Regions from separate parts of the Janthinobacterium sp. 64 genome, predicted to be linked through region 4. Evidence: predicted binding sites of a transcription regulator. Region 4 holds the regulator's gene; each other region holds the start of a gene.
What was found. Region 4 encodes FNR, which switches genes on or off when oxygen is low (the NO sensors DNR and NnrR bind a similar motif). Its sites were predicted from a motif close to TTGATNNNNATCAA; they were not measured.

Region 1 (3,534 bases), 2.9 Mb from region 4:
GCGGGCAAGCCTGTCTCGTCATTGTCCAGGCACAGGGTCATGGTGCCGACGGTGGAGCCTGCCGTTTCCGCAAACAGGGTGATTTTATTTAACGCATGTGCGATGCCGGGATCGACGGCATAACCGCGCCAGCCGTACATCTTGCGGATCAGCAAACTGGCCGCCTCGCGCCGGCCACGCGAATTGGCCATGCGGATATGAAAGCGCTGCAAGTCGAGCTCGTGCTCCATCGCCGGGTCGATCTGGCCCTCGCCCACGACCAGGTCACTGAAAGTGCCAGGCGTGTCGAAGGAAATAATAGGTTCATCTTCAAAGCTCATCTTGTCCTCACGTTCATCGGCAGCCGTCGAGACGGACTGAAGCCAATGCCTTGTGACAAGATAAAAAGCAGAGAAGTTCCCGCCACTATCTAAAAAAACAGAAGATAGTGCCTATAGATGGCAAAATTGCACGCTGAAATTTGCAAAAAAGTACAAAATGGCAAATATAAATGCTGTTTTAGCATTGTTGAGATCGTTTCTAAAAAAAGCTCTCCGGTATCAACAGCACATCGCCCGGCCGCATCATGACGTTCGCGGAAATATCGCCACTCTTGAGCAGATCGTCCAGGCGCACGCCCAGCTGCTGCTGGCTGCCGTCGCGCATGCGGATGATGCTGGCCTTGTTGCCGGCGGCAAAGTCCGTGATGCCGCCCACGGCGATGAGCACGTCCATCAGCGACATGCCCAGGCGGTACGGCAGCGCCTGCGGCTTGGCCGCTTCGCCGATGACCCGGATCTGCTCGCCATACGGGCCCGAGAAATTGGTGACGATGACCGTCACCACCGGTTGCTGGATAAACTTGCCCAAGGCTTGCTCGATATCGCGCGCCAGCTGGGTCGAGGTCTTGCCGCTGGCGGCCAAATCCTCCACCAGCGGCGTGGTGATCTTGCCATCGGGCCGCACGGCCACCGTCAGCGACACTTCCGGATTGCGCCAGACGATGATGTTGACGGAGTCACCCGGGCCGATCAGGTAGTCGTGCATGGGGGCGCTGTCGTCGGCGGGCGCCAGCGGATAGCGTGTGCGGCAGCCCCCCAGCAAGCTGGCGGTGCACGCCAGGAGCAGCGTGTGGCATACAAAAGCACGGCGAAACGGATTCATGCAGGACCTCTTCGAGTCGATGGCGCGTCCATGGCAGGCCCCGCAGAACCAGCCTGGGCCGCGAACTTCCTATGATTATTAAAACCCGGCAAGTGAACCTTGAGGCGTATCAAGAAGCAATCATCTTGGGAAATTTTGCTTCACAGGCGCCCTATACTTTGCATACTCAACAGGCAATTATTTCTTGCAAGATGCCGTTGTCCGCGCCGCCCAGCCATCGACCGTGCAGCACCGTCACCTGAAGGAAGCGACATGGAGCAATTGATACAGCAACTGCTTTCCAGCCTGAAAGGCATCTGGAAGTACCGCTGGCATGCGGTGCTGGTGGCGTGGCTGGTGGCGATCGTCGGCTTCATCAGGGTCATTACGCTACCCGACGACTTCCAGACGTCGGCGCGCGTGTTTGTCGATACGCAAACCATCCTCAAGCCGCTGTTGGCCGGCATGACCAGCGTGCCGAACACGGAACAGCAAGTGGCCATCATGAGCCGCACCCTGCTCAGCCGCCCCAACGTGGAGCGCGTCATGCGCATGGTCGACCTCGACCTCGATTCGAAGACCGTGCGCGAACACGAAGCCCGGCTCGATGAGCTGATGAGCCGCATCAAGATCAGCGGCACCAACGCCTACGATATCTACACCATCAGCTACAGCGGGCGCGACCCCAAGCTCGTGCGCGACGTGGTGCAAAGCCTGCTGACCATCTTTGTCGAAGGCAGTTTCCAGGGAAAAAAGGGCGATTCGCAGAAAGCGGTGCAGTTCATCGACGAGCAGATCAAGAATTACGAGGACAAGCTGAGCGCGGCGGAGAACCTGGTGAAGGAATTCAAGATCCGCAACAACCTGCTGTTGCCGCGCCAGGGCATCGACTATGGCAGCCAGCTGCTGATGTCATCCGATAGCCTGAACAATGCCAAGCTGGAACTGGTCGAGGCCGAGCAGGCGCGCAAGGCCATCCTGAGCCAGATCGAAGGCGACGAACCCGTGCTCGACCTGGAGCCGAACGCGGCGGCCATCACGAACCCGGAACTCGATGAGCGCATCGCCTCGCTCAACAAGAATCTGGACAGCCTGCGCATGCAATTTACGGAGTTGCATCCCGACATCATCGCCTCGAAGCGCCTCATTGCCCAGCTGGAAGAGCGCAAGATCGAGGAAAGCAAGCTGAAAACGGCGTCCGGCGACCCGGGCAAGAACTACAGCCCCATGCTGCAGCAGCTGAAGGTGGCGCTGACGGACGCGGACGCCAAGGTGGCCGCCATCCGCGCCCGCGTGCAGGAATACAACGCGCGCAATGAGCGCCTGCTGGCGCAAAGCAATGCCGTGCCCGAGGTGGAATCGCAGCTGGCGCAACTGAACCGCGACTACATCATCAACAAGGAAAACTATGAAAAGCTGATCGGCCGGCGCGAAGCGGCCAAGCTGTCGGGCGAACTCAGTTCCACCACCGAGATGATGGCCTTCAAGATCATCGACCCGCCCACGGTGCAATTTGCGCCCGTCGGCCCGAACCGTCCGCTGCTGTTTTCCGCGGCGCTGGGCGCGGCCCTGGTGGCCGGCATCGCCACGGCGCTCCTGATCAGCCAGGTGCGCCCCACTTTCCTCAGCCCCTCCGAACTACGCGATGCCACGGGCCTGAATGTGCTGGGTACGGTATCGATGAACTGGACGCCGCTGCAGCAGGTGCGCCGCCACCGCGCCCGCTATGCCTTTGCCGGCTGCCTGGGCAGCCTGTTCCTGCTGTACGGCGGGGTCATGACGGCCGCGCTGCTGAAATTCTAGAGCCCAAGGAGCGACGATGAGCAGCAAGGACAGCGGCAAGCAGGAACCCACCATCCTCGGCGTGGCCGAGGCTGGCGTTCCCTATACGGTGAACGGTACGCAGGGCGCGGACGCGGCCCGCTCGCGCCAATACCGCCCCCTGAACCTGGACCGGCTGGCCGAGCAAGGCATGCTCACGCACGATGGTGGGCGCAGCGCGGTGGCCGAGGATTTTCGCATCATCAAGCGCCCGCTGCTGCGCCAGGCGCGCGCCAGCGGCGCCGACGCCATCCGCCACGGCAACCTGATCGTCGTCACCAGCGCCATGCCCGGCGAAGGCAAGACGTATTGCGCCGTCAACCTGGCCATGAGCATCGCCATGGAAATGGATATCACGGTGCTGCTGGTCGATGCCGACGTGGCGCGCCCGTCCGTGCTGAAAGTGCTGGGCCTGCCGCCGGAACCGGGACTGATGGACGTGCTGCTCGACCCGCAGCTGGCCATGGCCGACGTGATCCTGAAAACCAACGTGGCCAATCTGAGCATCCTGCCCGCCGGGCGCAGCAACAAGCACGCGACGGAATTGCTGGCCAGCCGCGCCATGAGCCGGTTGCTGGCCGAGATCGCCAG
Region 2 (3,534 bases), 670 kb from region 4:
CGCTGTGCACGGCGCCAAACCCGCCACCGAGGAGCGGCAGCGCGACTAGGATCAACACATAGCTGAGCTTGGCGGCCACATGCCAGGCGGGCGGACGGCGCACCAGCAGGCATTTTCTGGCCAGCTGGTAGCAGATGCCGAGCGCCAGCACAAAGCCGATCACGCCATACAGCAGCATCCACGGCAGGACGGTCCACAGCAGGTCGCTGCCGAACGGCGCCAGGGCGCTGCTCCAATTGAGCAGTTGTTGCTTCATGTACATTGCCTTGAAGTAATTAATCAGGCAATTATAGCTATTTAGTAAATAAACGTGGCGCGCTTGACGTCAATGCGCCATCAGCACCGGTACCGTCATCTGGCGCAAGACGGTTTCCGTGACGCCGCCCAGCAGGATTTCGCGGAAGCGCGCGTGGCCGTAGCCGCCCATGACCAGCAAGTCCGCATGCACTTCGGCGGCCATGGCCAGCAGCGCCGCGCCGATGTCGCCGGTGGTGATGGCCGAACGCACTTCGACGGGCACGCCATGGCGGCTCAGGTAGGCGGCGATGTCGGCGCCCGGGTGGCGCGCCGGCTGCGCATGGCCGGCCGGCGGGTGCAGCAGGGCCAGCACCACCAGGCGCGCCGCGCGCAAGAGCGGCAGGGCGTGGCCGATGGCGCGCGTCGCTTCCATGCTGCCATCCCAGGCTACCACCACGGTGTTGTCCACTTGCGCAAACTGGCCGTTGCGCGGCACGATCAGCACGGGGCGGGCCGCGTTGAGCATCACGTAGGGCACCAGGTCGCTCATGGCGCCGGGCAGCGCTTCGCTGTCGTCGTGCTGGCTGAGCACCGTCAAGTCGCTGTAGCGGGCGCTGACGGCCATGCCGCCATCTTCATCATCCTCGATCAGGCGCCGCTCGAGCGAGACGGCGCCAGCCTGGCGCGCCAGCGTTTCGAACTGGTCCAGCGCCTGTTCCGCCTGCCCGTGCAGGGCGTTGATTTGCGCCGCCACGGCGCCGCCGCGCATGCCGCGGTTGTTTTCCAGGGTAAAGCGCGACAGGCCCGTCATCGCCGCGCCGATCAGGTGCGCCTGGTGCGCGTGCGCCAGCCGCGCCGCGATGGCGATGCGCTGCGGCGCATGGCGCGACAGGTCGGCGTGGACGAGGATGGATTTATAGGCCATGGTGTCGCTCGGTAGTCAGGATGGCAACAAGGCTAGAACGGCAACACGGGCAAGTCCAGCATTGCCGTGCCGGACGGCGGTTTTCTTATGCTGGACTTGATGTGGGTCAAAAAAACATGGGCCATGGCCTTCCGCAAGGCATCGGCCAGGAAATTGCGAGCTGTTTGATGTGCATCAAAATGCCTGCTCCCCTGCCGGCGATAATGGCATCGAACTCCTTGCCCTCCGAGTGGTCTGCATCGGCGCCGGCGCCATCTGTCCGGCACTTCTTTGTGTGACGCAACAACACTGGCCGTGGCGGGAGTTCACTTAATTGTAGGGCTGCAAGTCCAGCCAGACGGCATACGACAGGCGCTTGCCGTTCCACAGGCCGCCGCCGCGGATGACGGCGTCGCACGAGGTCAGCTGGCCCACCAGGTCCATGCGGCCCAGGTTGCGGCGCAGGCGCAGGGCGTCGTTGTGCGACAGGTAGCCGACCAGCAGGCCATCGATGAAGACGGCGATGGCCTTGTCCTGGAACGGGTTGGCATCGTCGCAGACGAGCAGGGCCAGGCATTTCTCTTCCGCGTTGCCGGGACCGTGTTCGCCAGCCAGCTTGGCGATGGCGGGTTGGTACATCGCTTCGTTTTCCACTTCCGACGCAAAGCGCCCCTCGTCGTTCCAGTGATGCGCGGGGGCGCCCGCAGGAATCGCCGGCACGTACTGGCGTACCGAAATGAGCGGCTTGTGCAGCGGTTTGACGGGCGTGCGGCCGCTGAAGACGTAGTACAGCAGGGCGATGACGATCACGATGGCAAGCAGGTAAAGCATGGTATCTCTCTGATTTCTAAGGGGGAGCCGGGAACGCGGGCGCGCCGCGCGGCGTTGCCGCTACTATAGCAAGTTCGCCGCCGGCTTCCCGGTAAATCTGGCCATCAGATGGCGGCGCCGGCGCAGCGCGCGCGGGTCGCCCAGCACGATGGGCGAGGCGCCCGTCAAGCCCGAATAGTACTGGCCATGCTGGCGCAGGACGATGGCATAGTCGCGCAACGCGTGGCCGTGCGCCAGCATGCGCGCGTCGCAATCGACTTCGATGGCAAAGCGCAGCCGGTGCAACTGCCACCACAGGGGCAGGTTCCACGGCATGAGCACGATCAAGGCGTAGGCCAGGGCGAGCAGCTGCGGGTCGCACGCGGCCAGCCGGCATTGTGCGTGCGCCAGCAGCAGCGCCTGTTGCCGGGGAAGAATCAGTTGCAGCCAGACGGGCATCACGATGCGCGGCCGCAGCAGCCCCGCCACGCAGGGGCCGATGCCGCCGCTCAAGTACACGGGCGTGCCCAGTAGCGATGCTTTCTGCCAGCGACGCTGGTGCGACAGCAGCCAGGCGCTGCGCAGCAGCAATAGCAGCAGCATGCCGATGGACAAGACAAACCAGCCCAGTTTCAGCTGCGCCTGTTCCGCCGGCATGGCCGCCAGCACGCCGGGCAGCCATGCCAGGGGCAAGATAGCGGACGCGGCGATGGCCTCCAGCCACAGCCAGCGCGTCGTGTGCGCGCGCCGCTGCAGCGCGCGTTCGGCGCGCCAGGCGGCGGCGCTCAACAGCAGCGCGCATGCCGTGGTGCATGCCAGCCAGGCCAGCATCGGGCGCCTAGCGTGTCAGCGCCATGCCGACCGAGGCGGGCGCCGTGTGCCTGAAGCCGAATTGCGCGTACAGCTCTTGCGCCTGGCCATCGGCGATCAGGCTGACGTACGCGCTTTCCGGTACCTCCGTTTCGATGAATTGCATGATCTCGCGCATGATGCGCTTGCCCAGGCCCTTGCCCTGGTGCGCCGGCAGCACGGCGATATCGGTCACCTGGAAGAAGCAGCCGCCATCGCCAATGATGCGGCCCATGCCCACCACTTCGTCGCCGTGCAGCACTTGCACGGCAAACAGGGAGTTCGGTAAACCCTTGGCCGCCGCCTCCGTGCTTTTCGCGCTCATGCCGGCGGCCACGCGCAGCAGCTGGTAGGTGGCGATGGCGGGGATGGCCAGGCGGGTGGTGTAGGGCGATGCTGCGGTCAAGGCGCTCTCCTGTGCAATATGGATGGGATGACCATTATAGGCGGCACGCTTTATTCGCCGCGCGCCATGTTGTTTGCACCGCTTTTACGCTATGGTGGCGTCATTCATTTATTTGTTGAAAGCACGCCATGTCCGCAGGATTTACCGCCACCGAGTTGTCCGTCATTCATGAAGACGACGCCCTGATCACCACCCTGGCAGCACCAGCCGGCAAAGGCGAGCCCGTCTACCTGATGCTGCAGCGCGCCGACGAGTATGACGAGCAGGACGTTGCCATGGGCATGGACGAGCCGTACATCGAATATGGCGGCCAGGAATTTGCCTGGTA
Region 3 (3,534 bases), 1.3 Mb from region 4:
GTGGTCACGCCGATGCTGCTGTCGTTCATGTCCGAGTCGCGCCGCCTGCACAATACACGCCTCAAGCGCGAGCTGGGCGTGCGCCTGCGCTACGCGCGCGTAGCCGATGCCTTGCAGTTGCTGTCCGCCGATACGGCCGGCATCGGGTAAAATGGCCGGTTATCTGCGCACTTTGCCGGACCGGTGCGCAGCGCGCCGTTGCGGCGGCGCGCCATTCACTTAAGGACTACAGCATGACCACCCTCACTTACGAAGAATACCTGGACGAGGTCACCACCGTCCTGACGGAACTGTATGACCTCGACGACGACGCCGCCATCAAGCTGGTCGTGGCGGCGCAGGATGCCGAATTTTTTGTTCCGCACGATGCGCATGAGGAAATGCGGACCGCTGAGCAAGCCAAGAAAGATGCGGTCACCCTGTTCGAGCGCAAGCAGAACCGCCAGCAAACGCAGGAAAAACAGCAACAGCGCGTGCGCCAGCAAAAGAAATAAAACGCTGGGGCAGTGTGGGCTTCGGCGCAACGCCGGGGCCTTGCCATTTGATGCAACGCAAACGCGTCATGGCGCGCTGGCGATATGGTGAGCAATGTCGTCACGCGTCCTGGCTTGTTGTGGCGGGCTCGGCATCTACAATTAGCGCGACGCAGTTTCCCGTCAGCAGGAGCGATCCATGCGAGCTACGAGTCACCCCAGCAAGGAACAGGTGCGCGCCTATATGCGGCGTCGTGAACGTGCGCTGCAGCCGCCACCGCCGCCCGATGAAATTCGCCGGCAACTGGCCTGGTGCCGCGTGGATGCCTTCACCGGCACTTGCCTTCCCGCCACCCCGGCCGGCCTGGCCGTGCAAGGCTGGCATTTATCCGCCGACATGGTCCGCCTGGGCACCCTCATGGCCATAGCCTGGCTGATGCACGGCGGTGTTGCTCATCGTAAAAATTGATGACGTGCAGCAAATTTTCCCGATTTGAGTTATCCTCTAGCACATCCCAAGTGCGTCAATTCTCTTCAATTATCACAATTTTGCTTTAAGTTACGCAAAAATCAACAATAGCGTGTATTATATTGTTTGTGGCGTAAAGGCCGCATAAGTGATGGCGCTTTTTAGTGTGTTTACCCTGAATTATTGCAGAAGAGACATTCTGTTTCTTTTTGCCTTAATACAACAAGTACGGATTTTCGATCATGTCTCTCAAACAAATTACCTCTTTGCCTACCTACAACCCGAATCGCGTCCTCGACGCGATCATCGACAAGCTGCAGCTGAAAAACGATGCCGCCCTGTCGCGAGCACTGGAAGTGGCGCCACCGGTCATCAGCAAGATTCGTCACAACACCTTGCCGATCGGCGCCACGATCCTTATCCGCATGCATGAAATCAGCGATTTCAGCATTCGTGAACTGCGCGAGTTGATGGCTGCCTAAGAGCGCCTGACAGACGGCAAACTGAGAGGTGCTGTCTGGGTAAGTCAGGCTTGCCGCGTGCGGCAGCCACATCTGTTCTTTTTCTATTGCGGGTCGCGGTTCAGCACCGGACGATCGACATAGAAGCGCCCCATTTCCAGGCCAGTCGTGGACGACTTGACCACCGCCGCCGTCAGTGAGGCAGGTGCGCTGGAAAATGCCGTGCTGGCAGTCCCCGTCGCGCGGCCTGAATATGCCGTCGCTTGTACCGCCGCACTCGAAAACGCCGCCTGCACGGCACGGCCCGAGTATGCCGTCGCTTGTACCGCGCGTCCCGAATACGCTGCCTGTACTGCCCGTCCCGAATACGCCGTTTCTGCGCGGATATAATCTTCCCCGAACGTTTGCTCATACAGCTGCTTCATGCGCTCGCCCACGCGCTGGTGCGCCGCTTCGTCGTCTTCGCCGCGCAAGCCGATGTACGGGAAGTGATGCAGAAAGTAACCGAAGACCTGTTCGCAGTCCGCCGCATATTTCAGCGTGTCGAGGATGTGGTAGTGCCAGAAGGTATCGACGTCCATCAGCGGCGCCGTTTCTTCTTGCGGAAACTGTTTCATCAGGATCAGGAAACGCCGGTATTCGAATTCCACCGCATTGGCCTTCTCCAGGCTCCATCCTTCGCCTGACTCCCGGTGCATCAGCTTGACCTTGATCGCGTCCAAATTCAAATCGGCAATTGCCTTGAAACTGTCGTTCGTATCCATGAATGTCCTTGTGGTAAAGAGCGTTGTGGGAAATACAGTGCAACAAGGGAGAGCGGCGCTTGTGTGGCGGTTGTGTACTCCTGGCAAATGGTCGCGGAATGCCTGGCCCTTGGCGGGCTTGGCGCTGAGTTGTTCTACATCAATATTGCATCTAATTACAAAATACGCAAGCTGAGCTTGTTTCATGCGGGACGTGCCTGTCAAGCGCTGGCCCGGCCATCTTCCTGGTAGGGAAATGCGGTGGCGTCCGCGCCCAGTGGTACGCTGACGTGCACGCTCATGCCGGCGCCGGGACTGCTTTCGATGTAAAAAGTGCCGCCTAGCAACTTAATGCGCTCCTCGATGCCCACCAGGCCAAACGAGCCCAGCTTGTTGCGCCCGTCGATGGCCGCGCCCACGCCGTTGTCGCTGATGCTCATCGATACCGTATCGCGGCACTTTTCCAGCTTGACTTGCACGCGGCTGGCATGGGCATGCTGGGAAATGTTGCTGAGCGACTCTTGCAGGATGCGGAACAGGGCCGTCGCGCACTGGTCGCTGAGGCAAATGTCGTCATGGCTTTCGCTCACTTCGCAGGCGATGCCCGTGCGCTGGCGAAATTGCGCCACCTGCCATTCGACGGCCGCATTCACGCCCAGGTCCAGTACGGTAGGGCGCAAGTCGTTGATGATCTGCCGCACGCTCTTGATGGTGGCGTCGATCTGTTCCAGGGTCGAGCGGGCGCGGGCATTCAGGCGCGGGTGGCGGCGATGCGTGCGCGAGGCCAGCATGTCTGCGTCGATGCGCAGCACCAGCAGGTTCTGTCCCAGGTCGTCATGGATTTCGCGCGCGATGCGCTTGCGCTCTTCTTCCTTGATCTGGTCGGCGTGGGCCGCCAGGCGGCGCAGTTTCTGGTGCGACAGCTGCAGACGGATCTGGCTGGCGCGCAATTCCTCCGTCATGCCGTTCGCCATCTGGATGGCGCGCCGGCGCGACGATGCCAGGGTGTGGAACAGCATGTACAGCAGCATGGTGCTGGCAAAGCCTATCAGCAGGGCCAGCCAGGGCAAAAAGGCGTCGAAGCGCGTATACAGGTCGCTCTTGCGCACGCTGAACAGTGCTTGCCACACGCGGCTATTATGTTCGATCAGCATCGTGCTGCTCAGGTAGCGGCCGGAATTGCCGGGCAGCCACCATGGCGCATGCATGCCTGCCGTCGTGCTGTCGAAGATGGGGCGCATGTCGTGCGGTAAGTCTAGCGGTGCGCGCGCCTGCGGGCCGATATCGAACAGGGTCAGGCGGACGTTGCGTACCGGCATGTCCGCCAGCGCGCTGCGCATCATCGTCACCAGGTCGTAGCCGATGCCGACGGAACCCTGGTACGCCGC
Region 4 (3,534 bases):
GCCCCTACGCGCGCTTCCAGAGCGCCATGTTCGACCAGGACACCCTGATCATCACCTACGATGCCAAGCGCGGCGAACCGCGTGGCGCCATCAGCAAGAAGGCTGGCAACAACGACAAGCTGGGCGACTGCATCGACTGCACCCTGTGCGTGCAGGTGTGTCCGACCGGCATCGATATCCGCAACGGCCTGCAGTATGAATGCATCGGCTGCGCCGCCTGCGTCGATGCCTGCAACAGCGTGATGGACAAGGTCGACCGGCCGCGGGGACTGGTACGCTACAGTACCGACCATGCGATGGAAAACAACTTCAGTTCGAAGCAGATACGCCAGCGCGCCATGCGCCCGCGCGTCTTGATCTACACTTCCATCCTGGCCCTGATCATCATCGCCGTGTGTACCTCGCTGGCGCTGCGCACGCCCCTGAAAATGGACGTGATCCGCGACCGCGGTTCGATGGGACGCGAAGTGGAAGACGGCATGATCGAAAACGTCTACCGCTTGCAGATCATGAACACCTCCGAGCAAAGCCAGCATTTCAAGATCAGCGCTTCCGGTTTGCCGGGCCTGACCTTGCTGACGCGCGAAGAAGTGACCTTGCAGCCGACGGAAACGCTGGGTTGGCCGATCCGCCTGCGCGTACCGCACGGCGTGGGCGAGAAGGGTTCGAACAAGATTGCGATCGAACTGCAATCGCTGGACGACCCATCGCTGCATGTGCGTGAAAGCGCGGTATTCATCGTGCCGCGGTGATGTTGATTCGGGGTCGGACCCTCTGGGTCCGACCCCGGTATGTCGCCGTAGGGGTAGCATCAAACATGCGTTAGCTTTACTGTATTTTCAACCCAGAAGCAAAAGCTGGGGTCAGACCCAAAGGGTCTGACCCCAAGGAGAACAAAATGTCCGACAGTCTGAAACTGCAAGCCCCCGCTGCCCCGTGGTACAAGCATCGCTGGCCTTGGCTGCTGATGATCGGTCCCGGCCTGTCCGTGGTCGTCGGCAGTTTCATGGGCTATATCGCGTTTACGCAGCCCGATGCGCTGGTGGTGGGCGACTATTACAAGCAGGGCAAGGCAATCAACCAGGATTTGAAGCGCGACACGATCGCCAGCGACCTGGCGATGGATACCAGCCTGTCCTATGATGTGGCGTCAGCGCGCCTGAGTGGTTCCGTGCACAGCTTCGGCAAGGCTTACCAGGGTCCGCTGCAGCTGCACCTGGCGCATGCGACCCTGCCGGAAAAGGATATCAAGCTGCTGGTGCAGCCCGATGCGGCCGGCAATTTTTCCGTAGCGCTGCCGATGCTCGAGCGCAGCCGCTGGCAGGTACTGGTAGAAAACGACAAACGCGAGTGGCGCCTGTCCGGCATCTGGACCTGGCCGCTGCAGCGCAGCATCGCGCTGCACGCCGATGAAGAGCTGTAAGCCTTATTTACAGACGTCCGTGCCGGCGGTAATAGCTTTTAATTTGGCGGGCTGCAAGATCTCGATCTCGCGATTGGAGACGCGCAGCCAGCCTTCCTTCTTGAATTTCGACAATAAACGGCTGACGCTCTCGATGGTCAGCCCCAGGTAATTGCCGATTTCCTCGCGCGACATGCGCAGCTGGAATTTGCTGGGCGAATAACCGCGCGCTTCATAGCGCGAGGCCAGGTTGACGATAAAGGCGGCAAAACGCTGGGTCGCCTGCATATTGCCCAGCAACAGCATGACGCTTTGCTCGCGCGTGATTTCCTGGCTCATCATGCGATGGAAATGGCGCAACAGGGTCGGCATATTGCCCAGCAATTGTTCCAGGCTGGAAAACGGAATTTCACACACTTCGCTGTCTTCCAGCGCCACCGCATTACAGTGGTGGCGGTCGGCGCTGATGGCGTCCATGCCCAGCAGTTCACCCGCCATCTGGAAACCCGTCACCTGCTCTTCGCCGCCCGGATTGATCTGGTAGGTCTTGAAGTGCCCCAGGCGGATCGCATACAGGTTCTGGAACGAGTCGCCGATGCGGAACAGCGAGGCACCGCGCACGATCTTGCGGCGGCGGCCGATAATCTGGTCCAGCCTGTCCATGTCGCCCACATCGAGGCCCATTGGCAGGCACAATTGATGCATGCTGCAGGTCGAGCATCGCGCACGCAACGCTTCCACGGTCACGGTGGGCATGGTGGGAGTGAGTAGCGCTTCAGTCATGTCGGTACCTTTTAGAAAATGCAATAACAAGTTTACTGCATACAGGGTTGCCGTGTGCCAATTTCACTGCATTTCCGCTCAATAAACGACGTTCTGACTTTGATTATATGGCAACATCGTCAAAAGCCCATGCGGGGCGGGCAATTTGCGTGGTGCCGCTTGCCAAGCTGGGGCATTGATAGGAAAATTCCTGACAGCATTATCTGCCGCCTGTAGCGCCCGGTACTGAAAAGGAAATCATGAAGCCTCTCGGCATCAAAGCAAAAGTCGCGCTGGCCACCAGCCTGACCTCGATCGCCATGATCGCGCTGGTCACCATGCTACAGGTACAGCGCATGCGCGCCGACTTCACGCGAGTACTGGTGAGCCAGCAGTCTGCCCTGATCACCCGCACCGCTGCCGAACTCGACGACAAGCTGGGCATGCTGCTGCAGATCGTCACGCTGACGGCCAGGCAGCAGCCGCCGGCATTGATCGCCCAGCCCGCCCAATTGCGCGAATACTATTCGCGCCGCTCGATGCTGGTACTGTTCGACGACGTGCTGGTGCTCGATGCGCAAGGCGCCGTCGTCGCTGACATGCCGCTAGTCACGGGCCGCGCCGGCATCAACGTGGCCGAGCGCGAATATTTCCAGACCGTCTTGCGCACGCGCCAGCCCATGATCACCGAGCCGATGCTGGGCAAATCGAGCGGCATGCCCATCGTGCAGATGGTGGCGCCCGTGCTCACGGCCGATGGCCAGGTGGCCGGCGTGGTGATCGGCGTGCTGCGCCTGTACAAAGACAACTTGCTGGGCCGTTTGCGCACGGAAAAGATCGGCAAGAGCGGCTATTACTTCATCCTCACGCGCGGCGCCGTGCCGCGTTACGTGCTGCACCCCGATACCAGCCGCTTGCTGCAGCCGCGCCTGCCGAACGCCAACCGGACAACCACCGAGTTGCTGAAGCAAGATGGCGAAGGCAGCATGGTCAGCACCAACAGCCGCGGCATCACGGCCGTCAACAGCTTCAAGCGCCTGAAATCGGTGAACTGGCTGCTGGCCGCCTCGCTGCCCCTCGACGATGCCTTCGAACCGTTCGATGGCGTGCTCTACCGGCTGGTGCTGTGGAGCACCCTCGCCTCGCTGCTGGCCGCGTTTGTTCTGGGCTGGGTCACCGTGCGCCTGCTGTCGCCGCTGGTGCGCCTGCGCGACACCTTGCTGGCCCTGCGTACCAGCGGCAGCCGCTTCACCCCCGTGCCGGTGCAGCAGCGCGACGAAATCGGCGAACTGACGGAAGCGTTCAACGGCCTGATGAGCGAACGCGACCGCCTGCAGCAGGAACTCGAAGCGCGCGCGGCGGAACTGGAA

Region 1: a site for FNR is predicted at 1,243-1,256, ahead of CLU91_RS03790 (XrtA system polysaccharide chain length determinant). Genes of this name have one in related genera too.
Region 2: a site for FNR is predicted at 1,327-1,340, ahead of CLU91_RS13525 (universal stress protein). Genes of this name have one in related genera too.
Region 3: a site for FNR is predicted at 2,297-2,310, ahead of CLU91_RS22270 (glycine-rich domain-containing protein). Genes of this name have one in related genera too.

The regions. Positions count from the first base shown of each region.
Region 1 covers NZ_PHUG01000001.1:876,633-880,166, forward strand. The annotation lists gene CLU91_RS03780 (N-acyl amino acid synthase FeeM domain-containing protein) at 1-320, opposite strand, end outside; gene CLU91_RS03785 (XrtA/PEP-CTERM system exopolysaccharide export protein) at 520-1,143, opposite strand; gene CLU91_RS03790 (XrtA system polysaccharide chain length determinant) at 1,396-2,925, shown strand; gene CLU91_RS03795 (XrtA-associated tyrosine autokinase) at 2,942-3,534, shown strand, end outside.
Region 2 covers NZ_PHUG01000001.1:3,068,600-3,072,133, reverse strand. The annotation lists gene CLU91_RS13530 (hypothetical protein) at 1-256, opposite strand, end outside; gene CLU91_RS13525 (universal stress protein) at 326-1,162, opposite strand; gene CLU91_RS13520 (hypothetical protein) at 1,472-1,972, opposite strand; gene CLU91_RS13515 (M56 family metallopeptidase) at 2,036-2,782, opposite strand; gene CLU91_RS13510 (GNAT family N-acetyltransferase) at 2,790-3,206, opposite strand; gene CLU91_RS13505 (Imm10 family immunity protein) at 3,335-3,534, shown strand, end outside.
Region 3 covers NZ_PHUG01000001.1:5,073,475-5,077,008, forward strand. The annotation lists gene CLU91_RS22250 (SDR family oxidoreductase) at 1-150, shown strand, start outside; gene CLU91_RS22255 (hypothetical protein) at 234-494, shown strand; gene CLU91_RS22260 (hypothetical protein) at 673-942, shown strand; gene CLU91_RS22265 (hypothetical protein) at 1,185-1,424, shown strand; gene CLU91_RS22270 (glycine-rich domain-containing protein) at 1,508-2,167, opposite strand; gene CLU91_RS22275 (CHASE domain-containing protein) at 2,368-3,534, opposite strand, start outside.
Region 4 covers NZ_PHUG01000001.1:3,735,352-3,738,885, forward strand. The annotation lists gene ccoG (cytochrome c oxidase accessory protein CcoG) at 1-752, shown strand, start outside; gene CLU91_RS16405 (FixH family protein) at 899-1,423, shown strand; gene fnr (fumarate/nitrate reduction transcriptional regulator Fnr) at 1,427-2,185, opposite strand; gene CLU91_RS16415 (hybrid sensor histidine kinase/response regulator) at 2,425-3,534, shown strand, end outside.